3 regions of the Methylobacterium sp. 391_Methyba4 genome follow, and region 1 is predicted to be linked to each of the others. Evidence: riboswitches for the same ligand, from Rfam matches in the RefSeq annotation. Region 1 holds a riboswitch; each other region holds the start of a gene.
The links. A riboswitch is a leader RNA that binds a small molecule or an ion and turns the genes downstream of it on or off. The one in region 1 is predicted to bind cobalamin.
Positions count from the first base shown of each region.

Region 1 (10,497 bases):
ATCTTCGAGGTCGGAACCGGCATCAGCTCCTTGAGCGTCTCGGCGAGTTCGATACCCGGATCGTGGCTGCGGCCGGAGAACAGGTGCGTGAAGGGCAGGCGCGCCATCTGCGCCCGGGCCGCCTCCACCAGCTCGGCGTTGGAATAGCCCAAGGCCGTGCACCACAGGCCGGACATGCCCTCGATATAGGGACGCCCCTCGGTGTCGTAGACGTGCACACCCTCGCCGCGCTCCAGAACCAGCGGACCGATCTGTCGGTGCGTCGACAGGTTGGTGTAGGGGTGGAGAACGGTTTCGACGTCGCGGGTCGCGAGATTCGAGAGCATGGTTCGCAAGGTCCTCGTGCGAGGGTCACCGCCGCCACACTACCGACCCGATGCCCCGGCAGGTAGCCCGAAGGACCCGCGGCCGGCCGTTACCGGACGCATGCCGCCCGCGACCGCCTCTGTTGACGCCCGACCGATGCTCAATCCGGAAACGTTCGTCGCACAACCCGCCCCCGGCCGCGCCTGCGGCGCCTGCACGCTCTGCTGCAAGGTCTACGACGTGCCCGCGGTGGAGAGCGTGGCCGGACAATGGTGCCGGCACACCAGGGCCGGCCAGGGCTGCGCCATTCACGCCACCCGGCCCGACCATTGCCGGGCATTCCACTGCCTCTGGATGACGGAAGGCTGGCTCGGACCGGAATGGAAGCCGGATCGGGCCAAGATGGTGCTGAGCCTCGACCCGCTCACCCGCAACATGAACGTCCAGGTCGATCCCGGCCAAGCGGGCGCGTGGCGGCGCGAACCCTATTACGGGCAGCTCAAACGCTGGGCCGTCGCCTCGGTGCCGCTGCGGCGGCACGTGCTGGTCCACGTCAACAAGAGCACCACCGTCGTCCTGCCGGACCGCGATGTCAGTCTCGGGGTGGTCGGCGCCGACGAACGCATCGTCACCACCGACCGCATGACCCCGCAGGGCCCCAGCTTCGACGTCCGGAAAGTCCCGGCCTGAGCCCACCGGCCCGGACCGGAAAGGCCGGCTCTCAGGAGCTCATGGACACGTGGCCGCTCCGTTTCAGCGCTCCGGGCCGGACGCCCGTCAGCGGGGCGGATTGCCTGTCCGGCAGTCCGGTGCCCGGCGCCTCCGGCACCGTGGATGCGCCCCGGATGGGGAAGCGACAGCGCGGCATTCCCACATCCCGGTCGGGCGCGGAGGGGAGGCGGGCCCCACGCGCCGCCGGCGGCGCCGCGGCGCGGTCGCGATGACCTGATGCGCGCGTCTTGCGGAACCGGCCGGTTTGCTCGAGTGATCGGGCATGACGACAGTTCACGATCTCAGCGTGTCCGCGGCCGACGGCACGCCTTACCCGCTCGCGCAGCATCGCGGACAGGTGCTGCTCATCGTCAACACGGCCTCCCGCTGCGGCTTCACCCCGCAATATGAGGGCCTGGAGGGGCTGTGGCGCCGATACCGGGAGGAAGGTCTGACGATCCTGGGCTTCCCCTGCAACCAGTTCGGCGCCCAGGAGCCGGGCGACGCCACCGAAATCGCGCAGTTCTGCTCGCTGCGCTACGATGTGAGTTTCCCGGTGCTCGCCAAGATCGCGGTGAACGGGCCGGATGCCGATCCGCTCTACGCCCATCTTACCCAGGCCCGACCGGGGCTGTTCGGCACGCGGGTGGTCAAGTGGAACTTCACCAAGTTTCTGGTGGGTCGTGACGGCCGGGTCATCGCCCGTTTCGCGCCCGGGACGAAGCCCGCGGCCCTGGAGGCGAAGATCCGGGCGGCCCTGGCCGCGCCAGCCTGAGCCGCGTCGGCGTGACCTTGGCGTCAGACCGCGTCGAGATCCGCCGCCTCGGAGGCGGGAACGCGGCGTCGATCGACCCGCTCGCGAGCCCGCAGCACCGTCCGCAGGGACGCGACCGGGAAGGGGCGCACCGACTCGCGCAGGATGCCCGTCAGGAAGCGGATCTCGGCGATCTTGCGCAAGGTCAGGTCGGGGGCACCGGCGCTCTTTGCCCTGCGTTCGAGGTCCGAAAGAGCGTCGAAGAGCGCGTATCGCGCGGGCAGATCCCGGGACGATTGCTTCGAGGCAATCAGCGTAGCCAGTTCGCCTTCAAATCTGCATCGGACAGGCTGATCGGAACGCATTGTCGTCTCGAACACAATGTGCGCCGACCGTAAAACAGTGTTCGCGGCTTGTCAGCCGCTGAAGCCGACCGGGCGCCGCGAATGCCGGATTGTTGCCCAATTGCATCTGCGCGACGGATCGCACTTCGGGTCTCGGCTCAGCCTTCGACACCGACGAACGCGGCCGCCGCCTCGAACTCGATCCGGCGCGCCGCGAGGCGTGCTTCCGCCTCCGCGTCGCGCCCCCAGACGGCAGCCTGGTAGGTCTCGTCGACGTGAGCGGCGTCCCAGGCTTCCGCCGGGGCCAGGCGGCCACGCAGCACCGCCAGCGCGATCAGAAGGGAGCCGGTCAGGGTGGTCAGGGTGTGCAGTCCGGCCAAACGGAACGGATCCGTCACCGCATTCACCGCCGTGGAGAGGGTCCGGATCGTGTCGGCGGGCTGCTCGACATGCATGACGCCCTCGCTCAGGATCACCCGCGCACCGAACTCGTCCCGCGCCCAGGCGAGGATCGGGTCCCAGGCCGCCGCCTGCGCCGCCACGAGGCGCTCCGGGTCACCAGCGCGATAGGCCACGAGATCGGTGCCGGCATAGGCGCAGAGATCGGCCGCCACCGCACCCAAGCGGGGCGTGACGCCGTCGATCGCCGTGTTGGCGAGCCGCGTCAGCGGCATCTGTGCCGGGTCGATCGCAGTGTCCTGGGCCGCCCATTCCGCCGCGACCCGCTCGGCCAGGGCGCGGCTCGGGAGCCGCAGCGGGTTGCGGGCCGGTGTGTTGGCCGGACGTCCGTCCAGGGTCAGCCGGAATCCCTCGGCCTCCTCGGAGAAGCCGGCCTCCGTGTAGAACCGCCGGGGCAGGGCGGGCTTGGAATGGCCCCGGGCCGCACGGATCGGGTCGGGCCGCGCGCCGTCGCCCGGTTCGCCGAGCCAGTCTGTCGTCTGATCGCTCATGGACGCGAGATAGGCGTTTCCGGCCCGGCGCGCGAGCCTTTCGCCATCAGCCGCCCGTCGCGAGGCCCTCGAGAAGCAGCACCTCCAGCGCAGCGGCCGTCGGGACGACCGTCACGGCCCCGGCCCCGTAGAGCGCGTCCGGCGGATGATAGCCCCAGGCGACTCCGATGGCCGTGGCACCGGCCGCCACGCCCATGGCGATGTCGAAGGTCGTGTCGCCCACCATCACGGTCGCCTCCGGCGCGCAACCGGCCTCGCTGATCGCCTGCCGCAGCATGGTCGGGTCCGGCTTGGACGGCGCGTCGTCGGCGCTCTGGGTCGTGGCGAACCACTCCGCCCAGCCGTGATGCGCGATCAGCCGGTCGACGCCGCGCCGCGACTTCCCCGTCGCGAGGCCGATCAGCACATCCCCACGGTCATGGAGCCGGGTCAGCAGGTCGGCCATCCCGGGGAACAGGGGTTCCTCATGGGCCGGATCGAGCCGCAGGCGGTTGTAGGCCTGCTTGTAGCTCTCCGAGAGTTCCGCAACGGGGCCGTCCTCGCCGACCAGACGCCGGAAGGCCTGCGGCAGTGACAGGCCCACCACGGACAACGCCTCGCGCCGCCCCGGGGCCGGCAGGCCATTCTCCGCGAAGGCCACCTCCTGGGCCGCCACGATCAGGTGCTGGCTGTCGACGAGGGTGCCGTCGACGTCGAAGACGACGAGCCTCATCGCCGACGACGCGCCAAAGGCGGCCCCGACGGCGCGGATGGGCGGATGTCGGACTCGGTCACGGCTTCCGGCCCGGCTGCGCCGGCGCGGCCGCGGCGGGCTGACCGCCGGGAACCCGGGTCCGCTCGTAGCCGAGCCGGCAGCGGATCAGGAAACGCCGGCGCTTGCCGCCGCGCAGGCCGCGCTGGTGCGAGGCGCGATTGCAGGCCGCATAGGAACGCCGGCGGCGCTCCGCGCGGGAACTCGCGGCCGGGCGCTGCGCGGCCTGCGTGGGCGCCGCATTCGCGGCGGGAGCGGCGGGCGGATGCGGCGACGCCGCCTCGGCCGGATGGGCGCCGTTCGCGGTCGGCGCCGCCTTGGCTGCCTCGCCCGGTGCGGCGTGCGCGATCGGCCCGGTGAGGCACAGGGCGGCGAGGCAGGCCAGCATCGCGAGCTTCATATGTCAGGATCTCGAACCGCCGGAAACTGGCCCCGCGGCGGATCGGCGGGGCGCGGGCAGCATATGAGGCGGCACGGCCGATTGCCAAGGCATGCGCGGCACGGCCCGCCCCGATGACGGGTCACTTTCACCGGGGATACCGCAGCGCACATCTCCGGCGACAATGATTTGGGGGATGGAGGGGGGATCCGGCAATCAGGCTCCTGCGGCTGCCCGCTTTGATGCGCGAAACCGACCTCTCACCGGAGACCGAGACCGCCTCACGGCGCGGTCCTCTGAGCGGGGATCCCGCCATCCGGCGCGTCGCGTCGCCGCAGTGGCACCTGGGCGATCGTTTGAACCGAGCGCAGGCGCCCGTCTTCGTTGCACCCTGCGTGCCGGCACGGCGGCGCAGGCGCGACGGACCTCCGGAGCCATCATCCCTATCCGCCAGCGAAGCTTGCAGGAGCCTCGACCGGACGGGCGCTCCTCCAGCCGATGCATCCGGGCCGGGGCGAGGATACCGCCCTCGGGACGCGCATTCGGCCGAGGGGCGACGGGCAGGGCGAAGCGGTTCTCCTGCCCGACCCGGGTCGTGGCCGCAGCCCAGGAGGTCCGGCGCGGACTCGACCAGGCGCGGGACCGTCGCGACGGCATACCGGGCGCGGCCCCGACGGCGATCGGCGGGTCGCGCCGCAGGGCGGCGGCCGGAAGTCCCGTACACTCTGACGAACCCGGCCGTGCCCTGGCTGCCCACTCAGGCTTCCGGGGCCTCGACGATCGGGTCGTAGCGGGTGGCGTCGAAGCCCAGCAGGTTCCAGCTCTGCGCCATGTGGGGCGGTAGCGGCGCGCTCACATCCACGGGCTTGCCGGTGCGCGGATGCGGGATGACGATCCGGCGGGCGAGCAGGTGCAGGCGATTCTGGATGCCCCCCGGCAGCTCCCAATTCTCCACGGAGAAGTATTTCGGGTCGCCGACGATCGGGTGGCCGATATGGGCCGCGTGGGCGCGCAGCTGGTGCGTCCGTCCGGTCACCGGCTTGAACGACAGCCAGGACAGCTTCTGGGCGGCCTGATCGACCATCGCGTAGTAGGTCAGCGCGTGGCTCGCCCCCTCGTCGCCGTGCTTGGCGACGCGCATCCGCGCGTCGGCGTCGGTGGGCTCCTCCTTGGCCAGGTAGGTCGAGACACGCCCCTGCCGGACCCGCGGCACGCCCGCGGTCAGCGCCCAGTAGATCTTCCGCGCGGCCCGGGAGCGGAAGCTCTTGGCGAGCGTCGCGGCGGCGAGCCGGGTCTTGGCGACGATCAGGCAGCCAGCCGTATCCTTGTCGAGCCGGTGGACGAGGCGCGGCTTCTGGCCATCCGGGCCGGTGAGGGCGGCGAGCAGGCCGTCCACGTGCCGGACCGTCCCCGAACCACCCTGGACCGCGAGGCCGAAGGGCTTGTTGAGGATCATCATGTCGGCATCCTCGTAGAGGATGAGCGACCGTATGAATTCGGCATCGTCCTGCTCGCGGGCGGCGTTGCGCGGGCGCTCGGAGGGCTGGTCGAGGCGCAGCGGCGGCACGCGCACGCTCATGCCCGGCTCCAGCCGGTCGTTCGGCTTGGCGCGCTTGCCGTCGACGCGCAGTTCGCCCTTGCGGACGATGGTCTGCACGCGGGTGAAGGGCAGGAGCGGGAAACGCGCGGTGAGGAAGCGGTCGATCCGCATGCCGGCCTCGTCCGGCTCGACCATCAGGGTCTGCACCCCGGAGGCGAGGGTCGCGGAGGCGGCCGCGCGCTGCTCGCGGCGGGTCGGACCGGGTGTCGGCGCGGGGGCAGCGGCAGGGGCAGGCGCAGGGGCCTCCGAGCGCTTGGAAACGGGCCGGCTGCCGGGCTTCGCCGCCAGCGGACCGCGCGGCGCGGCGGCGTCGCGCCGCGGCTTCGCGGGCCGGGCCGGGACTGCGGCTGCGGCTGCGGCTGCGGCGCCCTGCGCACCCCAGGGATCGCGCGCACCCGCATCGTCGCCGCGATTGCGGGCCGCGCGCTCTGCAGCGTCGCGGGCGCTGGTGCGCGGGCCCGTGCGGGCACGGCCGTCGGCCTGGAACTTGCCGGGCTTGAACTTGCCCGCATCGAACTTGCCGGCCTGAGGCTTGCGCCCCTTCGGCCCGCCGCTTTTGGGAGGTCGTGTCGTCATGCTTCCGCCGGCACCCGTCTCCGCTTCGGACGGAGCGTCCGGGCGCATGGGCCGCGGCGTCGCGGACGTCCGGACCGATGGGATTGCACGGCTGTAGCATCGCCCGCGCGCAGCGGCAAAGGCGGCAGCGCGATCGCGCCCGTCAGGGCTCCGCGTCCCACGCCGCGCGGAGCGAGGCCTTCAGCCCGGTCGGGAAGAGTTCCGGCCCGCCCGGGACGTCGAGCCCGTCGAGATCGCACCACCGCGCCACGCAGGCGGTGCCGCAATCCTCGTGAAAGACGAAGCGCTCCTGTCCGTCGAACCGGCCGGGCGGCAGGGCGACCGGGAACAGGAACAGCACCTCGTGCCCGACCTGCCCCTCGTGCAGGAAGATGTTCTCCACGACGCGCGGGCCGCCGAGCACCGTGACGGTGACGCCGAGCTCCTCTTCGAACTCCCGGATCAGCGCGTCCTCGGCCCTCTCACCGAATGCGACGCTGCCACCGAGGGGCCGGACACCTGTTAGCCGCCCGTCATCCGCATGGATCTCCGCCACCAGCAGGCTATCGCCGCGCCGGGGGAGCCCCAAGGCCTTCACGCGGATCTCCGCAGGGGGACGCCAGACCGTCATGCCGAACCGGCTAAATCGTTCCCGACGGCGCCGCAACGAACCGGCGGGCCGCCGCGTCGATCCACGACAACTCCCGGACGTGCGGTTGACGCCCGGACGCACGACGGCCAAGCTGTTCCTCGACGGTTCCCCTCGGGGATCAAAAGGGAACGCGATGAGGGGTCCGCCCCGAAGCCGCGGCTGCCCCCGCAACTGTAAGCGGCGAGCCCTTCACCACCACGTCACTGGGTCACCCCGGGAAGACGGTGCGAGGGCGGCGACCCGCGAGCCAGGAGACCTGCCGTCAGCCGTGGTCACACGCGAAACGCGCCGGGCGGGGTGTCCTGGCGGGTGTCGAGGCGCCGTCCATCCCGAGGGGAGGCGGCCGCCGAGGCCTCGTTCGCGGTGACGTGCCACAGCAAGCGCGCCCGCGACGCCGTTCCCATGTCCGTCTCCACCGTTTCGCGACCTGCGATCCCTGTTCCGGGAGGCCTCCGCGCACCCGTTCAGGCTCAGGTTTCCGGATGGTCGAGGAATTGTAATGTTATTACAATGCTTATAGGACGAAGGGGCCGGCGCGCGCCGTGCACGGACCGCTTTCCCCATGCTTCTCTCGATCCATCGCGCCCGCTCCGGCGGGCCGGCTCCCCTCTGTGGCGTTCTCCTCGCGCTCCTCGCCAGTCCGACCGCCGCCCAGGAGGCCGTCACCCTGGATGAACTCTCCGTGGCCGGCGCGGGCGGAGACCCGAACCGCGCTGCGCCGAACGGCCTCAATCTGCGCACCCCGGACCGGACCGCGAGCCGCCTCGGTTTGACGCCGCTGGAGACGCCGGCCAGCCTCGACATCGTGTCGGGCGAGACCGCGCGGCTGCGCGGCCAGGATACGATCGCCGAAGCCGTGACCCAGGACGCCACCGGCATCACCACCATCGCGGCACCCGGCAACGGCAACGGCGCCTTCACATCCCGGGGCTTCGCCGGCCCGAACTCGATCCAGCAGCTCTACGACGGCACGCGCTTCTACGTCGGCGCCAACACGGTGACCTTCCCGTTCGACACGTGGAACGTCGAGCGGATCGAGGTGCTCCGCGGCCCGTCTTCGGTGCTCTACGGCGACGGCGCCATCGGCGGCGTGATCAACGTGGTGCCGAAGAAGCCGGTCTTCGTGCCAATCAACGCCGCCCGCGCCGTTGTCGGCACGGATGGCGTCGCGCGCCTTGCGTTCGATTCGGGCGGCGGAATCGGTCAAGCGGAGTTCGGCGACACCTTCGCGTATCGCCTCAACGTCAGCGGCAATCGCGCCGACGGCTGGATCCGGCCGGAGGGCGATTTCCGCAACCTCGCGGTCTCGGCCGCCCTGCTGTTCCGGCCGAGCGCCGATCTGGCGTTCACCCTGAGCCACGATCTCGGCTACCAGGAGCCCGCCCGCTACTGGGGCACGCCGCTCGTCGAGGGACGGATCCCGGACCTCATCCGGTTCAACAACTACAACGTCCGGGACGCGAAGATCACCTGGGCCGACAACTGGACCCAGCTCAAGACCGAATGGTCGCCCTCGGCCGACATCACGATCCGCAACACCGCCTACCGGCTCACAAGCCGGCGCCACTGGCTCGACGTCGAGCAATATTCCTACAACCGCGGCACCGGGCTGGTGGACCGGGGCGATTATCTGGAAATCTACCACAGCCAGGAGCAGGTCGGTGACCGGCTCGACGCGACGTTCCGGGGCAGCCTGTTCGGCTTGCCCAACCAGTTCGTGGCCGGGTTCGACGTGAACCACATCGACTTCCGGCACACCAACAACTTCTACTTCGACCAGACCACCAGCGTGCCGCTCGTCGGCTACGATCCGGGCCTCTTCCCGCAGAACGGGCGAGCCCGTCCGGCCTACGCCACGCAGACGAGCCAAGCCTCGGTCTTCGCGGAGGACCGTCTGATCCTGTCGGACAAGCTCTCGTTCCTCACCGGCGTGCGCCTCGACGTGCCGACGCTGAATCGGGAGGACCTGCAGACGGGATCGCGGTTCGAGAAGACCTACCGGGCGCTGGGCTACCGGTTCGGCCTCGTCTACAACCCGACGCCGGACAGCGCGCTCTACGCCCAGTACAGCTTCGCCACCGACCCGGTGAACAGCCTGATCACGCTGAACCAGTCGCTGGCGGGCTTCAAGCTCGCCACAGGCGATCAAGTCGAGATCGGCGCCAAGGGTCTTGCCTTCGACGGTGCCGTGGAATGGACCATCGCGGGCTACCGGATCGTCAAGGACAACCTGATCTCGGCAATCCCCGGCCAGCCGACGCTGTCCACGCAGGTGGGGAGCCAGTCCTCGCAGGGATTCGAGCTGGCCTTGGGCTGGCGCTTTGCTCCGGGCTGGCGGCTGGACGGCAACCTCGCGCTGCTGCACGCGCAGTACGACCGGTTCGACCAGACGGTGAACGGCGCCACGGTCTCGTACGCCGGCAATCAGCCGATCGACGTGCCCGAGCGCGTGGCCAACCTCTGGCTGACCTGGGACGTCTACCGCGACTGGACCGCGCGGGTCGGGCTTCAGAACGTGGGGCAGGTCTACAGCGACTTCGGCAATACGGCGCGGCGCCCGGCCTACAACCTCGTCAACGTGGTCCTCGACCATCAGGTCACGGCGGAGTCGCGCCTGTCCGTGCGGGTCTACAACCTGTTCGACAAGGTCTACGCGATCAGCGGCAATGCCGTGAACGGGGTCGGGACCAACTGGCTGCTCGGGCGGCCGCGCTCGGTCGAGGTCGCCTACACGGTGACGTGGTGAGCCTGCCGCGGCGGCTCGGCAAGGCGGGGCGGCGCTGGCTGCTGCTGTTCCACCGCTGGGCCGGGATCGCCGCGGGGCTGTTCTTCGCCCTGTGGATCGGCTCCGGACTGGTGATGCTCTACGTGCCGTTCCCGGCGCTCACCGGGGCCGAGCGCCTGGACCGACTCGCACCGATCGCCTGGGAGCGCGTCGCGGTGGCGCCCGACGACGCGCTGCGGGCCGGCGGTCTTGCCGGCGTGCCGGCGGCCTTCGCCCTGGAGATGCGCGGTGCGGAACCGGTCTACCGGATCGCCGACCGCGAGGGGCGCCGGGCCACGGTCTCGGCGCGGACCGGGGAGCGGCTCGGCCCGCTGAGGCCCGAGGATGCGTTGCGTCTCGCGGCCGAGGGGATTCCGGGCGCACATGTCGATCCGGTCGAGCGGGACCAGTGGACCGTCACGGCCCGGTACGACCCGCTCCGGCCATTCCTGAAGGTCGTCCTCGACGATGCGGCCGGGACCGAGCTCTACGTGTCTCAGGTCACCGGCGAGGTCGCCCTCGACACGACCCGCTTCGAGCGCGGCTGGAACTGGGCCGGCGCCGTGGCGCACTGGATCTACCTGACGCCGCTGCGCGCCCGGGCCGATCTGTGGCGGACGGTCCTGCTTTGGCTGTCCGGCTTCGCCGCCCTCGGGGCGCTGAGCGGCCTCGCGATCGGGATCTGGCGCCTGCGCCTCCGCCGCCGCTACGCGGGCGGGGCCGTCACGCCC
Region 1 covers NZ_CP121475.1:1,184,540-1,195,036, forward strand. Annotated here, with positions in the region: gene P9K36_RS05715 (aminotransferase) at 1-326, opposite strand, end outside; gene P9K36_RS05720 (hypothetical protein) at 463-996, shown strand; gene P9K36_RS05725 (glutathione peroxidase) at 1,301-1,792, shown strand; gene P9K36_RS05730 (hypothetical protein) at 1,816-1,974, opposite strand; gene P9K36_RS05735 (ATP12 family protein) at 2,274-3,065, opposite strand; gene P9K36_RS05740 (HAD-IA family hydrolase) at 3,112-3,777, opposite strand; gene P9K36_RS05745 (hypothetical protein) at 3,836-4,216, opposite strand; gene P9K36_RS05750 (RluA family pseudouridine synthase) at 4,953-6,371, opposite strand; gene P9K36_RS05755 (NUDIX domain-containing protein) at 6,514-6,981, opposite strand; cobalamin riboswitch at 7,088-7,281, shown strand; gene P9K36_RS05760 (TonB-dependent siderophore receptor) at 7,565-9,748, shown strand; gene P9K36_RS05765 (PepSY domain-containing protein) at 9,742-10,497, shown strand, end outside.

Region 2 (7,705 bases), 2.7 Mb from region 1:
CCACCGACACCAGAGTGATGGTGAGGTTGTAGAACAGCTTCCGCATGGGCTGGACGTAGGCCCAGCTGTAGGCGCCGAGCATCAGCACGCCGTCGGTTGCGTCGACCAGCGTCATCCCGGCGGTAAACAGCGCCGGGAAGACCAGGATCGTCCAGAGGTCGGTACCCTGGCTCGCCTGGGCGGCCGAGAGCCCGAAGAGGCTCACCTCCGTGGCGGTGTCGAAGCCGAGCGCGAAGAGCAGGCCCAGCGGATACATGTGCCAGGAGCGCGTCACGAGGCGGAACAGCGGCCGCAGGATCCGGGCGAGAACGCCTTGATTGGCGAGCAGCATGTCGAGGTCAGCCTCGACGTAGCGGCCGGTGCGCCGCACCTGTCGAAACGCGCGCCAGACGCCCACCAAGACCACGAGATTCACGATACCGATGAGGATCAGGAAGGCGGCCGAGACGCCGGTGCCGATCAGGCCGCCGAGTTCCCGGTAGCCTTCCGAGGCCGTGATCAGGCTGGTCGCGGCCAGCGCCACCGCGGCCGCGGCCACCACCACGACGGTGGAATGGCCGAGGGCGAACCAGAAGCCGACCGAGACCGGCCGCTGGCCGGCCTGCATCAGCTTGCGGGTGACGTTGTCGATGGCGGCGATGTGGTCGGGATCGACCGCGTGGCGCAGCCCGAAGACGTAGGCCAGCAGCGCGGTCGAGAGCAGGGCCGGCTGCCCGGCGAACAGGCTGTAGGCCCACGACCAAGCGGCGATGTTAGCCGCGATCAGGACAAGGTAGAGCAGCGTGACCCTGCTTCTGATGGAGCGAGGCCTCGCCTCTCGATTGCGACTGGGGCCGACCATCACTTCGCTTCAGATGACTGCATCACCGTCCCTGAGCCACAGGCGCGACTTGCCGACAATGGAAGGGGCCTTCAAAAGGTCGCCACCGAGGCTCCCCCTCGCTTGCACAAGACGATGCCGACGAACTCTGCCTTGGAAACCGTTCGCCGGCGATGGTCGAACGAGCGCCCTTTTTCCGGGAACACCAGGGAAAGCCTGCAACGAAAAATGGCCTGTGGTGCGCTACGCCCTGACATTCGGGAGCAAGTAGAACGAGAGTTGCACTGGCGTACGCGTCATGAACTTGGCTGATGCGCTCGCTCAAGATCTGGACGTTCGTGAAGTCGCCAGCGCCTCGAACCTTCGGCATCAGAACCGCCCGGCGATGGTGAGGCGCACGGCCGTGGGCTCGACAGGGTGAAAGACGCGGTCGATCAGCCCCTCGGCCGGCTCGCCAGGTAGGCGGGATACGTAGGCGTACGTGATCTGGTCGGACTTGCTGTTGGTCAGGTTCAGTACGTCCAACGAGACGCTGATGCCGTTCTCGAAGTTGTAGCCGACCCGGCCGTTGAGGAGCGCCGTCGGGCGCGAACGGATCGAGTTGTCCTCGATCAGCGGGCGCGGGCCGAAGTAGCGGAACCGCAACGAACCGAACCAGCCGAGGGGCTCGCCGAAGGTCACGCCCGCCGAAGCGATGGTCGTGGGGGCTTCCGGCACCCGGTTGCCGACCGGATCGTAGTCCGAGAACCGGGCGTTGGTGATCGTGAGGTCCCCCTCCAGCGAGAGCCAGGGCGTCACCGCATAGCGGTTGGTCCATTCCACACCGAAGCGCCGGGTCGGGCGGCTCGGCTCCGTGGTGCCGGTGTCGCCCTGGAACAGGTTCTCCGAGGCGAAGTCGAGCCGGAACAGGGCGACCGCCGTCTCCAGTCCGGCGATTGAGCGGTTGCGCAGGCCAATCTCGTAGCCCGTTGACGGCACGAGGAAGGGCGAGCGCGTGGTGTTGAAGAGGGACGATGTCGGATCGACGGTGGCGGTCACGCCGCGCACGTCGTTCGAGTGGAAGCCGCCGCCGTAGTTCACGTAGAGCTCGGTGTCGAACCAGGGCCCCAGCACAAGGCCGAGCTTCGGGTTGACGATGGCATCCCGCGCCTTGCCGGAGTTGGCCGGCGTGTCGGAGACGACGCTCGCGTAGTAGCCGTCGGCACGGAAGCCGACGCTGGTGCGCAGCCAGTCGGTCCAGCGCACACGGTTGTCGAAATAGAAGGCCCCGCTCGTCTCCAGCACCCGGTCGTCGAGCACGCCGGAGCGGTACTGGCGGTTCGTCGTGTTAAATAGGCCAACGCGGATCGAGTCCGTGCGGGTCTGGACGCCGATCTCGTTCTCCATGGGCAGGCCGAACAGGTCGCCCTGGAAGATGTGCAGGGCCTCGCCGCCGCCGATGATGCGCTGGTCGAGCTGGTGGAACTGGTCGCCGTTGACCGGGTCGTTGAGGAAGTAGGTGAAGTCGTTGAATAGGTTGAGCTGCGAGCGGATCACGTAGGCCGAGGCCCGGGTGATGCCGGTGTCGTCCGTCGCGCTGAACTTGCCCGAAATCGAGAAGCGGGACGTATCGCCCCCGTCGGTCGGGTTGATCGTGCCGTAGCGGCTGATCAGCCCTTCCGTGACCGCCCGCTCGGGGATCTGGTTGGTGGCCGTCCACTTCGCCGCGTAAGCCATGCCGGTGACGGAGAAGCCGTCCAGCGCCGTGCCCTGGCTGTAGCGGGCCACGCCGTTGATCTTGCGCAGGACGTCCGGGACGACCCAAGGGCCGTTGTAGACTTGCGCCTCGCCGGCCAGGAGGAGGTTGCCCTCGCCGAGCGGGACGGTGGTGATCGAGAGCGCCCGCTTGTAGCCGAAGCTGCCGATAGAGGTGAGGGCGACGTTCTTGGGAGTGCTGTCGAGATAGTCGATGCGCACCGAGCCGGCCGAGGCGAAGTCGCCGTCGCGGACGAAGTACGGCCCCTTGTGGAACTCCACCGCCCCGACGAGTTCGGGGATCAGGAAGTTGATGTCGGCATAGCCCTGGCCATGGGCGTGGGTCCGCATGTTGAGCGGCATGCCATCCAGAAAAAGGGCTATATCGGTGCCGTGGTCCAGGTTGAACCCGCGAAGGAAGAACTGGTTGGCTTTGCCCTCGCCGGAGTGCTGGGTGACGATCAGGCCTGGCACAGATTCCAGCACCTCGCCGGGTCGGGTGACCGGCCGGCTGTTGACCTGCGCGCCCGTGATGACGCCGGAGCTGGCGGAAGCCACGGGCGTGCTGATGCCGCCGATGCCGGTCGTGCCGCCCACATAGCCCGCGCTCGCAGCCGGACCGATCTGCGGGGACGCGGCTGAGGCGGTCTCGGCGGTGACAGAAATCTCCTCCAGCGTCGTCTCGCCGGTCGCCGCGCTCGGGGCGGATCGGTCCTGGGCTGAGGCTGCGGATGCGAGCGCAGCGAGGCCGGACAAGGTCAATAGTATTCGGGTGGGTGGGCGACGGGACACGGGACCTAGGGCGACGGCAGTGGCACGTCACCGCGAATGAGGTCTCCGCGCTTAGCAATAGCCCGGCGCTTCGACACCCGTCAGGACACCCCGCCCGACGCGTTTCGCGTGTGACCACGGCTGACGGCAGGTCTCCTGGCTCGCGGGTCACCGCCCTCGCACCGTCTTCCCGGATGAGGCCCATCCAGTGACGCGGTGGTGCTGAGCTCGCCGCTTACAGTTGCGGGGGCAGCCGCGGCTTCGGGGCTGGGCCCTTCACCACGTTCCCTTTTGATCCCCGAGGGGAACCGTCGAGCGAAGCTTAGCATTCGGGCTTCGCCGACCGTCAAGGCTTAACGGCCGTTTTACGTCTGAGTGGTGACCTTCATCCCTGGGGTGTGTCGAAACGGCGACGTGGACGCGCCCTCTACGGCCATCGGCGAGCGCGGCATGATCGTCGAAGATGGGTGGGTTTCTGCCGGTCTGCTTCTGTGCGACACGGGCACCCGAGCGGACATCACCTCAACGACCTAGACGGTCAGAGGCGAGTGGTCAGGTCCGTCAACCAATTTGGCGAGGCGTTGACGAGAATGGTCTCCGCAGCCTTGTCGTAGCCCGTGGCGATCATCAGGCCGGTGGCCACGAGGATGGCGCCCAGAGTGACCTTCAGGCCCTTGCCGAGCCCCATCATCCGGTTGCGCCAGCGCATCAGCATCTCGCGGGACAGCGTCCCGAGGAGCAGAAGCGGAAGTCCGGCGCCCAGGCCAAATAGGAGCATCGTCAGAGCGACGGTGCCGAGGTCGCGTCCCTGCGAGGCCAGCAGCGAGGCCGCCCCGAGGGTCGGTCCGACGCAGGGGCTCCAGACCGCGCCGAGCAGCAGCCCGACCCCGAACTGTCCCAGAAGTCCGGCAGTCGAGAAGCCACCGAACCGGCTATCGGTCCAGTTGCTCACCGGGCCGGCGGCGACAGCAAGCCGGGCCTGGGCGGCCGGAACCATCAGGACGAGCCCGATCAGGACCAGCATGATGGCCGCCACGGTGCGGAAGACATCGACATCTAGGCCGAGGGCGAACCCTACGGTCGCCACGAACAGCCCGATGGCCACGAAGGATAGCGCGAGGCCGGCAGCCAGGGCGGCGGGGCCGAGCCTGTGCTCCGATGCGGCCGCGCCCAGGACCAGCGGCAGCAAGGGCAACACGCAGGGGGACAGCACCGAGAGGATGCCGGCCAAGAACGCGAGGCCGAACGTCGTGGCCATCATCGACCTACAACGCCTTCTCGACAGCGCCCTCGATCCACTCCGGCCGGGTGTCACCGACCGAACGACCCGTCTCCTTCTCGCCCTTGAAGGTGATCAGGGTGCTCTGTGTCGTCACGCCGAACCGCTTCAGCACGTCCTTGCGGCTGTCGAAGTCGACGTCGAACACCTGCAGGTCCTTGAACCGGGGCTGGGCTTCCAGCTTAGCGAGGATTGGCTTCTGCGCCGCGCAGACGGTGCACCACGGCGCGGTGACATGGACGAGGATCGGCTTGCCGGCCTTCTGCGCCGCCTCGAAGGCATCAGGCGTGAAGACGGCCTCGGCTGCATTCGCAGCGGTACCAAACAGCAGGGGAGCGGTAGCCAGCGCGCCGAGCAGGAAGCGACGGGTGGTCATAGGCTGTCTATGTCCTTGTGATGGGTGGAGGCGAACGGGCGGCTCAATTGGTTGCGTGTGTGACGGCGCGGTCTACGTTCACGCGCTCGGCCCAATCCTTGGCCTCGGACTGACCCTTGAGGTCGATGAGCCGGGCGCCGCTGACGTCGACGTTCTTGAAATCGGCTCCGGTGACCGTAGCGCCCGTCAGGTTGGCGCCTGATAGGTCCGATCCCATCAGCACCACGTCGGTGAGGTCGGCATCCTTCAAGTTGGCGTATTCGAGCCGAGACCGGCCGAGGTTAGCGCCCTTCAGGTTGGCGCCGGAGAGGTTCACCGACACGAACACGGCCCGCATCAGGCCCATGGACTGGTTCTTGATGTCGGCGCCGCCTTTAAGGTCGATCAGCGTCGCGCCGCTCATGTTGGCACCTTTGAAGTCGCCAATGGGCATGGCGCGACTGAGGTCGGCGCCGCTGAGGTTGGCGTCGCGGGCGGTGATGCCGAACATTTTCGTGTCCGCGAGCTTGGCGCCGGACAGGTCGGCCTTCAGGAGCCATGCCTGTTCGAGGTTCGCGCCGGTGAGGTCCGCCCCACGCAGATTGGTGTTGTTCAGGCGCGCGGTCCGCAGGTTGGCCCCCCGCAGGCTTAACCCGGAGAGATCGAGGCCGGACAGGGATTTGTCGCGGAGGTCGACCGGCTTGCCGTCCGCAGCCTTGATCAGCGCCTCGACGTCGGCACGGCTCATGTCGGCCTTGGTCATTGCGGGTGAGGACATGTCTGCCCCGAGTAGGAGATCCTGTTCGGCCACGGCAGGGCCGGCGGCGAGGACGGCGAGCATGAAGCTCAGGGCGAGGCGGCGCATCGGTTCACTCCCGGCGGGCACCGCGCGGGGCGGGCGCCCGTATCGTGTTCGTTGTGATGCGATGCTATGCCGGGCCGCTGCACCCGGTCGGTGACCCAGGTCACACAAGTCCGGAGCGGCGGGAGAAAAACGCAACGCGAGCCGGACGATCAGCCCGTCGTCATGGCCGGGGGGACCACGCCAGCCATGACGGACGCCCAGAAGGTCGAGCGATGGATCGACCGGTTTCCGCTGCTCCAAGCTCTCAGCCCGGCGCACCTCCAGATCGCCCGGGGAACCGTGCATTTTCCGGTGCTGAACGCGGGCGCCACCGCCTACGAACTTGATGGCGAGTGCGCCAACTACCTGATGTGCGTGGAGGGCCGCACGCGTGTTTTTCGCATGTCGGAGGGCGGGCGCGAGGTGCTGATCTACAAGGTTGGCCCGGGCGGAACCTGCGCCCTGACTACACAGTGTCTCTTGTCCGGCGGCACGTTCCCGGCACAGAGCGTGGCGGAGGAGCGGACCGAACTGGCCGCTCTTCCTGTAACCACATTCCAGCACCTACTAGGCGAGAGCGCTGCGTTCCGCAGCTTCGTCATGGATGACTACACGCGGCTGATGTCCGGCCTGTTCACGCTGATCGACGAGGTCGCATTCGCGCCGTTGAAGCAGCGCCTCGCCCAACGGCTCCTGGCCGAAGCCAATCCGCGGGGTGTTGCCGCAGTGACCCATCAGAAGCTCGCGGACGACGTTGGCAGCGTCCGCGAGGTGGTAAGCCGCCTTCTGGGGCAATGGGCCGAGGCGGGTCTGATCGAACTTCGTCGAGGCGAAGTCGAGATCGTCGACCGCACGAGCTTGGAGGCCGCAGGTCGAAGCTGACCCACGGCATGCCGGCGTCTGCTTTCGAGGCCGAAGCAAATCCCACTTTTCGACCGGGTTGGGTCAATAGGAGGCCGTCTGCTTTTGAGGCGTATGTGCTTCGAAGCAGACCGGCGGCTTTCGTGAAGAGTTTCGGGCGCCGGCAGGCGTACGAAAGTCTCCGAGGAACGAACCCGCGGGGACCGAGGCAGTCGGCTATGGGGATTGAGCGATCCGGCCTGATGGCGCGGGCGAGCGCGATGGCCGGCGAGGGGCTCGGCGGAGATGGCGGGGTGATCCGCCGGGACAGGCCGACGGCCAGCACGGGGTGGTCGGAGCGATGGCCGGCGGGTCTCGGTCTGGATCGGGCGGCCGGAAGTGCGGGTCGAGGCGGTCGGGGCGCAACGCTCCTCCGGCCGCGGCTCGAAGGCCGGCGGCATGATGGTGGCTGACGACGTGCCGGGTCACGGTGCTCTCATCCCGGTCAGGGCGGACGCGGTCGGCGGACCGCGCGGTTGCAGGAAGCGGCCGAAGGTCTCGACGACCGTCATGCGGCCGCCGCAGCACCGGCAGGGTGAGCGCCAGTCGGGCGGCGCCGTGGGCTCGGGCGGGATGACCGGCGGCGGGACGGCGAGCAGCGCTCGGATACGGGTGAGGTTGGCCCGGCGGCCGGCGCTGGCGAGCAGACCGTAGTGGCGGATGCGGTGGAAGCCCTTGGGTAGGACGTGCAGCAGGAAGCGCCGGATAAACTCGTGCGGGCCCAGCGTCAGGGTGCCGTAGCGCTCAGGCCCGTCGCGACGGTAGTCCTTGATGCGGAAGGTGACGCCGGCCTCATCGAAGCTCATCAGCCGGCTGTTCGAGATCGCCACACGGTGGGTGTAGCGCGACAGGTAGGCCAGCACCGCCGCGGGACCGGCGAACGGGGCTTTGGCGTAGACGACCCAGCGCTTCGTCCGGGCCGGGGACAGATGGCGCAGGAAGGCGCGGCGCTCGGCCAGGGGCGCTAGGCCGCCAAAGAAGACGAGCCGTCCGGCCGCGTGC
Region 2 covers NZ_CP121475.1:3,929,797-3,937,501, reverse strand. Annotated here, with positions in the region: gene P9K36_RS18500 (HoxN/HupN/NixA family nickel/cobalt transporter) at 1-841, opposite strand, end outside; gene P9K36_RS18495 (TonB-dependent receptor) at 1,190-3,316, opposite strand; cobalamin riboswitch at 3,454-3,653, opposite strand; gene P9K36_RS18490 (cytochrome c biogenesis protein CcdA) at 3,864-4,583, opposite strand; gene P9K36_RS18485 (thioredoxin family protein) at 4,591-4,980, opposite strand; gene P9K36_RS18480 (pentapeptide repeat-containing protein) at 5,024-5,824, opposite strand; gene P9K36_RS18475 (Crp/Fnr family transcriptional regulator) at 6,011-6,685, shown strand; gene P9K36_RS18470 (IS91 family transposase) at 7,129-7,705, opposite strand, start outside.
Region 2: it holds a riboswitch for cobalamin, as region 1 does, so the genes downstream of both, P9K36_RS18495 (TonB-dependent receptor) here and P9K36_RS05760 (TonB-dependent siderophore receptor) in region 1, are expected to answer to the same signal.

Region 3 (10,497 bases), 870 kb from region 1:
CGGTCGGCCATCTCGCGCACGCGGTAGAGGTCGTGGGTCGCCATCAGCACCGCCGTGCCGCGCTCCGCCGCCGCCCGCACCGTCCCGGAGAAGGCCGCCGCCGCCGATGGGTCGAGGCCGGATGTCGGCTCGTCGAGCAGCAGCAGCCGGGTCTTTCGCGCGAGCGCGATGGCGATGCCGACCTTCTGGCGCATCCCCTTCGAATAGCCGGAGGCGGGCCGCGACCAGGCCTCGGGCGCCAGGCCGGCCGCCGCGAGATGCGTCTCGGCCTCCGCCCGATCGATCGCGAGACCGGCGAGGGTCGCGAAGTAACGGAGATTCTCCAATCCCGATTGCCCCGGATAAAGGGCCACCTGCTCCGGGATGTAGGCGGTGCGCGCCCGGGCAGCGATGGGATCCGTCCCTGCATCGATCCCGCAGACCCGGACCTCCCCCGCATCGGCCTTCAGGAAGCCGAGGATGAGGTTGATCGTGGTGGTCTTTCCGGCACCGTTGGGACCGAGCAGGGCATAGACCTCACCCGCGCGCAGGGTGAGGTCGAGACCGCTGAGGGCGGTCCTGCCTCCGAACTGCTTGACGACGCGGCCGAGCGCCAACACCGGCTCAACCGCCATCAGAACCGCACCGTCACGGAGCCCGTGATGCGACGGGGCGAGCCCGGATAGACGCGGAATACGTTCAGTGAACTCTCATAGTAATCGGTGTCGAATATATTCTCGATGTTGAGCGCCACGCGGGCGTTGCCGAATTTGTAATAGGCCAGCGCATCGACCGCGATGAAGCCCGGCAGGGTGAAGCCGGACCCCGCCGCGTCGCCCGCCCGCTCGCCCACGCCGCGCACGCCGCCGCCGATCCCGAAGCCGCGCCACGCGCCTGCTGGCTCGTAGACCGCGAGCAGGCTGCCGGAGTGGCGGGGCACGTTGACCAGGGGGGCGCCGACCGGAAGCACGTTGTCCTTGGTAACGCGGGCATCGGCATAGACGTAGCCGGCCAGGAGCTTCAGTTCCGGCGTGATCTGTCCTTGAGCCGTCAGCTCAAAGCCCTGGCTGCGCACGGCGCCGGCCGCGAGGGAGAAGCCGGTATTCGCCGGGTCGGGCGTGAGCACGTTCTCCCGCTCCACGCGGAAGGCGGCGGCGGTGAGGAGCAAATTGCCGCCGAATAATTCGGACTTGGCGCCGACCTCGTAGCCGAGGCCGGTCTCGGGCGGCAGCGCCGTGCCGCGCGTGACGGCGGCGGCGTCGGTGCCGATATTCGGCCGGAAGCTCGTGCCGACATTGGTGTAGAAGGCGAGTTCCGGGATCGGCCGGTAGACCAGGCCCGCCCGGGGCGAGGCCGCGACCCGCGACTGGTCCACTTGGCTGCGCACCACGCGCTCGCGGAAGCTCTGCTCGAAGATGTCGAGCCGAAGGCCGATCAGCGCCCGCCATTCCGGGCTCAGGACGATCTCGTCCTGCGCATAGAGGCCGGTATTGGTGATGCGCTCGATATTGTTGCGTGGGATGGTGATCGGCGGCAGCGCCTGTCCGTAGACCGGCGAATAGATGTCGAGGGCGAAGGGGCTCGTGCGGAAGTTCGAGCGCAGATAGACCGTCCGGCTGTCGGTGCTCTCCCGGTCCATGCCGAGGAGGAGCGTGTGGCCGATGCCGCCCGTATCGAACCGCCCGATCAGGTCGGCCTGACCGACCGCCACGTCCCAGCGATAGTCGCGCACGTTGCGGTCGCGAAAGACGGTGCGGTTGTTGGCGGCGATTCCGCGGATCTCCGCCGATTCCCCTTCCAGATCGCCGGTGTTGAAGTAAGCGGCGAGCCGCATCTGCCAGTTCTCATCGAAGCGATGATCGACGCGGACCTGCAGCGAATTGTTGTTCTGGTAGGTGCTCTGACCGGGCTCGCCGAGGAACCGCGAGAGCGGCAGGAAGCCGAGCTGGCGATTGAGCGCGATCACGCCCCGGTCGAAGACGATGCGGTTCTTCACGAACTCGGTCTCGACCGTAACGCGTGTGTCCGGCGTGACCTGCCAACTCACCACTGGAGCCACGAGCAGCCGGTCGCTGTCCACGAAGTCGCGGAAGCTGCCGGCCCCCTGTGCGGCGAGATTGAAGCGATAGAGGACCGTCCCGTCCGCGTTCAGGGCACCGCCGGCATCGATGGTACCGCGGGTCAGACCGAACGAATCGACCTGATTGCCGAACTCGACGAACCGTTCGGCGGTGGGTTGCTTGGTGATGAGGTTGACGAGCCCGCCGGGATCGCTGCGTCCGAACAGGGCCGCCCCCGGTCCCTTGAGCACCTCGATGCGTTCGATGTTCTGCGCGTCGGGCGGAGGCGGGGTCCCGCGATTGAGGGGGAAACCGTTCTTGTAGATCTCCGAGGTCGTCACACCACGGATGGCGTAACTGAAGATCGAAAGCCCCCCGAAATTGTTCTGCTGGGCGACGCCGGGCAGATAGTTGAACGCCCGGTCTACGCGGGTGGCGGCGAGGTCGGTGATCGTCTCCCGCGGCGCCACGGAGACGGCCACCGGCACGTCGATCTGCGGAGTGGCTGTGCGCGTGGCGCTGACGGCCGTGCCCGCTCCGTATCCCGGCGTCGGGCCGATCAGGCCGATGGTGCCGCGCCCGGAGGCCGTCGTGCGGCCGGCACCCTCCCCGACCTGCTCGACCGAGAGTTCCTCCAACGTCACGCTCTCCTGCGCCCGCACGTCCTCGATCGGAAGCCCGGCCGAGAGGACAGCGGCGAGCGCCAGCCGCCGACCGCGATGCGGAGTCCGCGGACGACGCGCTGATGGCGCTGAAAACCGCGCAGGCTCGCCGAGAGACGGACGTTCGGAGGTCGCCACCACACACTCGCTGTTGCCGGGTGGAGGCCACGGGGATACGGGCAGCGTCGCCCACGAGACGGCGACACCGCGCGCTCCGCCGGGGCACCCCGCCCGAGGGACGTCATCGTGCCGAAGGCAGGTCTCCTGGCTCACGGGTCAAAGCGCCCGCCGGACCTTCCCAGTGCAAGCACCAGTGGTCATCGGTGGCAGGCGCTCGCCGCTCACAGTTGCGGGGGCAGCTTCGGATTCGCTCCGAAAAGCGCACCGAATTCCCGTCTTAGCTCCGGGCCGGGACCCGAAGAACCTTGGCTGGACGATATTCGCCACCGGCGCGCATCCGGTCAACGGGCCTGACAAACTTTGTAACAGTGTTACGTTACGTGTGGCGCTATGGACACAGTCCGATCCCCGATGGAATGCACCGCTCTCACGTTGCGGTGATGGACCGGATTGGGCTCGGACGACGCGGGTCCGAATGAGATCGGCGGGCCGATGGCGGCTGGATATGCGCTATGCTGAACCGAACGGACGAGCGGTCATCGACGACTTGTTTCATGCGCCGCTGGGCGCCGAGCGTCTCAGCTGAATGGAAATCCGATGGAACGCTCTTGGCATCGTGTTGCTGATTGCCGAACGCGCGGCCCGAGCTCATGACCCGGCATACGGTCCTTCGGTGACCCGCTCCATCTCAGGGCCGGCCTTGCCGTCCAGCCTTGGATCGCGGCATGCCTCATCGCCGTAGTCGCGGTGGCCCCGTGCCAAAACTTCTCCTTCGGCGCGAACCCGATACCCTGACCGGCTGGCTTTGCACCGGGCAGATGCTCTCGATCGGTTCGGTTCTAAGCCAGCCGGTCAAGTCAGTCGTGCATTTGCGGTCGCTCGATCGCCCCTACATCTTCCGCTCGCGATGGATACGCTTCTTCTTCGGAAGTGCCTTGTGACGGCCGATGGTGACCCTGGCTTCCGACACCGTCGGTCCGGCCAGCGCCTTGCCCAGTGCGGGACCAGCGGCCGTCGCGTCCGCGAACGTCGCGAAGGTCAACAGGGGTAAGGCGGCCAGCGCCGCGCGAAGAGCCCGGATCGTGTGCATAAGCGTTCACTCCTCTGTCTGTGGGCGCCGGGCCGTTTCCGGGGCCGGCCGGATGCGACGAGCGGTCTTCGGTGTGAAGGTGCTCCCCCGGAATCGAGCCGGTCCGACTGCGAAGTGCCGCGCCGATCATGCGCGTGAACCGGTGTGAAGAGGCTTGGGCAGAGACCCATTTAGTCTGACAAGATATCGTCGATCTGCGACGCGCAAGACTGATAAATGGAATACATGCTGCATCTATACCGAATAAACATAAATCATAAATCAATATATGCACCTTGATCTTTATCAAGTTCAGCAAGCTCTGTCATGCGCGACGGGGCGTTCCGGCTGCGTCAGACGCCTTCGAGCAGTCGGTCGAGGTCGAAAGACGGACGCCGGCCCAGATCCGGCCCATGATCGGTCAGGAACGTCGCGGCGCTCCGGCGTCCCTCGTCCCGAAGCATCGTCAGGAATGCCCATTCCGCATTGAGCTTCGAGGACGAGCCCAGCTCGGCGACAACGTCGCTGGCGATGCGGTGCATGCGCATGGCCGCCCATCGGGCGCACTCGGAATTGTCCGTGGGCGCGACCTGCCGCAGCAAGGCCATCATCCGCAGTTCCTTGAGCAGGACCGCGTTGAAGGAGATCTCGTTGAGCCGGTTGAGGATCTCCCGGGCCGAGGTCGGCGCTTGTCTGCGCTCGACCGGATTGACCTGCACGATGATCGTATCGCGCGACTCGCATTCGCGGACCAGGGGGGTGATCGTCGGGTTTCCGGAATAGCCTCCATCCCAGTAAGAGGCACCGTCGATCCGCACCGCCTGGAACAGGGTCGGCAGGCATGCCGAGGCGAGGAGCACGTCGGCAGTGACCTCGGCGTTGCGGAACACCCGGCCCCGGCCCGTATGAACATCCGTCGCGGTGACGAAGAGCTTGATCCGGCTCCGTGCGATACGCTCGAAATCCAGCCGCGAGTCCAGGATCTGTCTGAGCGGGTTGAAGTCGTGCGGATTGAGGTCATACGGGGAGAAGACCCGCGCCATCAGGTCCGCGGCCAGATACAGAGGCGCGGAATCGAGCGTCCAGCGGCCCAGTATCACGTCGAGCGGGCTGCGCTGCAGCGGGCTGAACCGGGCCGCGCGCGAGACGGCGTCCCAGAAGGTCTGGAGTGCCGCGCGCGCACCGGTGGCCCCGTCCCGCTCGTAGCCCTCGATGAGGACGGCCGCGTTCATGGCACCGGCCGACGTCCCGGAAATGCCGTCGATGCTCAGCCAGGGCTCCTCGAGCAGGCGATCGAGGACCCCCCATGTGAAGGCGCCGTGCGCGCCGCCGCCCTGCAGGGCCAGATCGATCAGGATCGGATCCCGCCCCCGCCTGCCCGCCGTGATCGCCTCATCCGACATGGGACCGATACCCTCATCCCGTGAGCACCTCTTCCGTCGTCCTGCCGCCATCCCGGACCGCGATCGGCTGCGGAGCAAGAGCGGCTTTCGCCGGCTACTCGGCGACCACCTCTCCGGAATCGGCCCGGTACGGGTCGGACTGCACGCGATTGGCGGCACCGCGCACCTTGGTGCCGGGCAAGATCTCGAATCGCGGGTCGAACGTCACCATCGTGGCGGCCAGCCGGCTCAGGATGCCGGCGTCGCCCTCGACCTGCGCGGTCCCGTCGGCGATCTGCGCCTCCAGGGTCTTGGCGCCGATCATCGTCTGCTCGAGATCCGACCGGTTGATGGTCAGGGTGAGATCGGGCTTCTCGGCCTGGAACCCCGCGATGTTGGTCAGCGTCGCGTTTTCCAATTCGACGATGAACCGCTCGCCGTTGTCCGGCGTGATCAGGTTGATGGTGAAGCGCATCCCCTCCGCCTTGCGGCTGTCCATGCGGATGCCGAGAAAGTTCAGGAAGAGCTCGGTCGGCATCGCCCGCACCACGTCGGGGCTGCTCGAACTGGCCGTCGCGCCTTCCGGAATGCCGGAGCGCAGCTCGTAGGCGCCAGCCAGGAAGCAGTTGCGCAGGCCGGGATTCTCCTGCTGGTAGCCGATCTGCTCGAAGATGTCGGCGAGGAGGTCCTTGGCGGCCTGGTTCTGCGGCTCGGCCTGGACGAGCTTGTTCACGATCTCCTGGGCCAGCAGATACTGGCCCGCGTCGTGCAGCCGCTTTCCCCGGGCGAGGATCGTCTCCGCACCGCCCATCATGTCGACGTAGAGGGGGGCGCTCTCCGACGGGGCGAGCGGAATCAGCGTCGCCGGGTTGCAATCCCAGAATCCGAGATAGCGCTGGATCACGCCCCGGCTGTTGTGCTCCGGCGACCCGTGATAGCCGCGACAATGCCACGTCTGCTGAAGGCTCTGCGGCAGCGCGTAGACCTTGTGGATCTCGTTGATCGTCACGCCCTGGTTGGCGAGGTGGAGCACCTGATTGTTCATGTGGGCGTAGAGGTCGCGCTGCGCCCGCAGAACCGCCTGGATCCGCGCATTGCCCCAGCGGGGCCAGTGGTGGGAGGCGAACATTACCTCGGCCTCCCGGCCGAACCGGTACAGCGCCGCGTTGATGTATTTCGACCAGTTGAGCGGATCGCGCACCGGGGCGCCGCGCAGGGTGTAGATGTTGTGCAGGGACGCGATGACGTTCTCCGCCATCCAGAGCGCCTTCCGGTCCGGGATGTAGGTGTTCATCTCCCGCGGCGCTTCCGTGTTCGGCGTATTCTGGAAGACCATCGGGATGCCGTCGACCTCGAAGGTCTCGATCAGCTTCTCCACGTAGCGCGTCGGGGCGATCAGGCCTGTGGTGCCGGCCGAGACGCGCTGTCCCAGGCCCTGCCCGACATAGCCGTGCGGCGCCGCCGGCAGGAGCAGCCCGTACTGGTAGAACAGCCGCCGGTTCATGGCGTTGCCGGCGTAGACGTTCTCCGCCACCGTATGGACGAGGAAATCGGCCGGCGCGATCACCGGCACGGCGCCGGACCGCACGTCTTCTTCCTTGAGGATCCCGCGCACGCCGCCCCAATGATCGCCATGCGTATGCGAGTAGATCACGGCCGAGATCGGCCGCCCCTCGCCCGCATGCGCCTGGAACAGCGCCCAGGCGGCGCGTGCGGTCTCCTGGCTGACGAGGGGGTCGAACACGATCCAACCCGTCCGCCCCCGCACGATGGTGAGGTCCGAGAGATCGAACCCCCGGACCTGATAGATGCCGGGGACGACCTCGTAGAGCCCGTAATTGTTGTTGAGACGCGAGATGCGCAGCAGAGACGGATGGATACTGTCAAATTCGTCCTGCCGCTCCAAGAACTGGAATTGCTGCATGTCCCAGGCCACGTGACCATCGTCGGCCCGGATGATCCGGTCGGCCATGGGGGCGATCAGCCCGCGTCGCTGCTCCTCGAAATCCGTGTCGTCCGCGAACGGCAGGCGCGTCCGGGCCTGCCGGAGCACGGCGCGGGTGAACGACGACGGCGGTTTGCCTTTCGGGTGGAAGTGCTCCGGACCGGCGGATGCCGCCGGGGATTCCCCGTCGCCCGCGGCACGCGCTTCCGCCAGGAGGCATCCGGCTGCGGAGAAGGCGGCTCCGACAGCGGGAAGAGTCTTGATGAAGGCGCGGCGCGTCGACATCGGTCTGCTCCATCCCGGACGCGGTGGCTTGCCGTGGGACGACCGGGTCGCCGGGCGGCGGCGGCCGGATCCGGTCATCGGCGCACCGGTCAGCGCCAGGCGCAGACCCGGCGTCCGCGTCGCCACCAGCAGACCCTGCGGCGCCGCCGCCGCGGGACGACGACGACGGCCTGTGCTTTCTCGACAGGGCCGCCGCTCGGATCGTCGAGGGGCTCGATTCTCAGGGGCGCGGCGTAGACGGCACCCGGCACCATGAGCAGGCCCGCAGCCGCCAGGGCGGCGGACGACAGGTTGCCCAGCACGGCACGACGATGCATCGGTTCCATTGCCATCCTCCGGCTCGTGGTCTGATGTCCCTGGCTCCGCCACCCGATCCCATCGCGGCCGACGGAGATCGGCGTTCGCCTATGCGGCTCAACGGGTCGCCGACCCGCTTCCGGGCGATGCGAGCGCCGGCGCGACCGGCGGCGGGCCGAAGAGGCCGATCCACGCCCATGACAGTCCCGCGGCGATCAGGTCGCAGGACACGAAGAGGCCGATCGCCCACAGGCCCGAATAGGGCCATTGCGCGATGATGGCGGCGCCTAGGAGCATCGAGAGCAGGGCAAACAGGATCACCGTGGCGCGCGACAGCTGCGTCGTGTGGACGATGGCCCAGAGCGCGCGCGCCACGCCGGAGGCGATCAGGGTGAGCCCGAGGACGAGCGTGAGGGCGAGCGACGCTTCGAGGGGGCGGAAGACGGCCCAAAGACCGCCGACGAGGTAGAGCAGGCCCGCGAAGAACCGAACGACGCGGGATCGCCACGCTTCGACTTCCGACGGCTTGGCGAGCGCCTCGGCGATCTCGGCGATCCCGGCCGCGATCAGGAGGACGCCGTACCAGAGCGTGCTGACGATCGTGAGGCTGACCACCATGAAGAGGCCCACGATGCCGAGGATCAGCAGCAGGCTGCCGACCGCGAGAAGCCATCCGCGGGCACGCCCCGCTCCGGTCTGCAGCGTTCCAAAGGTGACCGTTCCGCCCATACGACACCTCCCGTCGGACCCGTGGATGAGGAGGCTGTCCCCATTCCGTCCGATCACTTCCGATTGAATCGCCCGTTCGGTCGGAACGGCGTTGATTCAAATCAAAGGCGCGGGTCCCCGTTCTCGACGGCCCGGGCGTCGATCGACGGCTCGGCATGGCCTGCGCAGCACGGGAGAGACTGGCGGATCGACCGAGGCGCCGCGCCGAAGAGACCGGTGCCGGCGACCAGACCCGCGATGCGGAATTGATCTAGCTCAAATCGAGGCCCCTCCCTTCGCGGCAGGATGCGGTCCGGCCCTGGATAATCCGATCCGCTCGGTCGGGCGGGCCACGGAAATGTCGCCTCGCCTGACCGCAGGAGGTTCCATGGATATCCGCAAGTGCGCGGCCGAGGCCATTGGCACGTTCTGGCTCACCTTCGCGGGCTGCGGGAGCGCCGTCATCGCGGCCGCGTTTCCGCAGGTCGGAATCGGCCTCCTCGGCGTCGCGCTCGCCTTCGGCCTGACTGTCGTCACCATGGCCTATGCCATTGGGCACATTTCGGGCTGCCACCTCAATCCGGCGGTGACCTGCGGACTCGCGGCCGGAGGCCGGTTTCCGGCCCACGACATCCCGGCCTACGTCATCGCCCAGGTCGTCGGCGGCCTCGTCGCCGCGGCTGTGCTCTACACCATCGCCAGCGGCGCGCCGGCCTTCTCCGTCGAGAAGGGCTTCGCCGCCAACGGCTATGGCGCGCATTCGCCGGGGCAATACGCGCTGACCGCCTGCCTCCTGACCGAGGTCGTGCTCACGATGATGTTCGTCTTCGTCATCATGGGCGCGACGCACGGCAAGGCCCCGGTCGGCTTTGCTCCGCTGGCCATCGGGCTGTGCCTGACCCTCGTCCACCTCGTCGGCATCCCGGTCACGAATCTCTCGGTGAACCCGGCGCGCAGCACGGGACCGGCGGTCTTCGTCGGCGGATGGGCCCTGACCCAGCTCTGGCTTTTTTGGGTCGCCCCGATCTTCGGTGGGGTTCTCGGCGGGATTCTGTATCGCTGGCTGAGTGAGGAGCCCTCCGTCCAGGTGACCGGCATCTCTCCCCCGGCCCCGGCAGAGTGAGAGCACGAACCGCTCGCCGAGGGATCATTCAAGAACTTTGCTGAAAATCTATATTCACTGTCTCTCTTCGCGACGGCGATCTTTGCGCGCGGCGCGTCATCGCGATGCGCCGAACGTGACTTGGCCGGACGACCCGGGATGTTCCTCCCTGCGCCGGCCTTCGCCAGTCGAATCGAAGGCCGGCGCGATCCTTGATCGGACACCGGGAACCGCGCCTCAGCGGCTCGCGATCTGTCACGCGACGGGACAGGCCCCCCGGTCCGAACACTTCGTGTCTTTCCGTCCGCCAGACGGATCGGTGCCGCGCGCGTTCGTCTCCGGGATCGAGGATCGATCTCGAATCCGCGCCGCGGTGCATCTCATCTTGTCCGCTCTGGCCATGGCTACGATGCGGTCCTCGACGGCGCGCACGCCCGGCACCGACCATGCGGCACGCTCGGCCGCATCGCGCTCCGCCCGGGCCGTCACGGCACCCTCCAGAATGACCCGGTCGCCCGAGACGGTGACCTTGATCGCGTCGGCTTCGAACAGCGCGCTTCGCCGAAACGCCTCCAGGATCTTGTCCTTGACCGCCCCAGGTGGAACGCGCGGTTCGATCGCGATCCGGTTGGTGACGCCAAGCACCCCTGAGAGCTGCCGCACGACGGCCTCGGCGGATCTCGACTGGTAGCGCCAGGGCACGGCGCCCGTCAGGGTGATCCAGCCGCCGCTCACCGTGACCTGGATGGCGTCCTTCGGGAGATGCACAGACCAGTCGATGATCGCCAGCGCCCGGGCGGCGATCTGGTCGTCGGCCACCTTCTTCGCGTCGGCGTAACGGACCGCGATCTCCTGCGCGATGGCGCGCACACCCCGGACGCGGCGCAC
Region 3 covers NZ_CP121475.1:316,337-326,833, reverse strand. Annotated here, with positions in the region: gene P9K36_RS01620 (ABC transporter ATP-binding protein) at 1-614, opposite strand, end outside; gene P9K36_RS01615 (TonB-dependent siderophore receptor) at 614-2,701, opposite strand; cobalamin riboswitch at 2,938-3,144, opposite strand; gene P9K36_RS01610 (hypothetical protein) at 3,711-3,911, opposite strand; gene P9K36_RS01605 (patatin-like phospholipase family protein) at 4,244-5,293, opposite strand; gene P9K36_RS01600 (alkyl sulfatase dimerization domain-containing protein) at 5,388-7,502, opposite strand; gene P9K36_RS01595 (hypothetical protein) at 7,592-7,828, opposite strand; gene P9K36_RS01590 (DUF308 domain-containing protein) at 7,917-8,528, opposite strand; gene aqpZ (aquaporin Z) at 8,896-9,630, shown strand; partial or broken gene P9K36_RS01580 (BON domain-containing protein) at 10,006-10,497, opposite strand, start outside.
Region 3: it holds a riboswitch for cobalamin, as region 1 does, so the genes downstream of both, P9K36_RS01615 (TonB-dependent siderophore receptor) here and P9K36_RS05760 (TonB-dependent siderophore receptor) in region 1, are expected to answer to the same signal.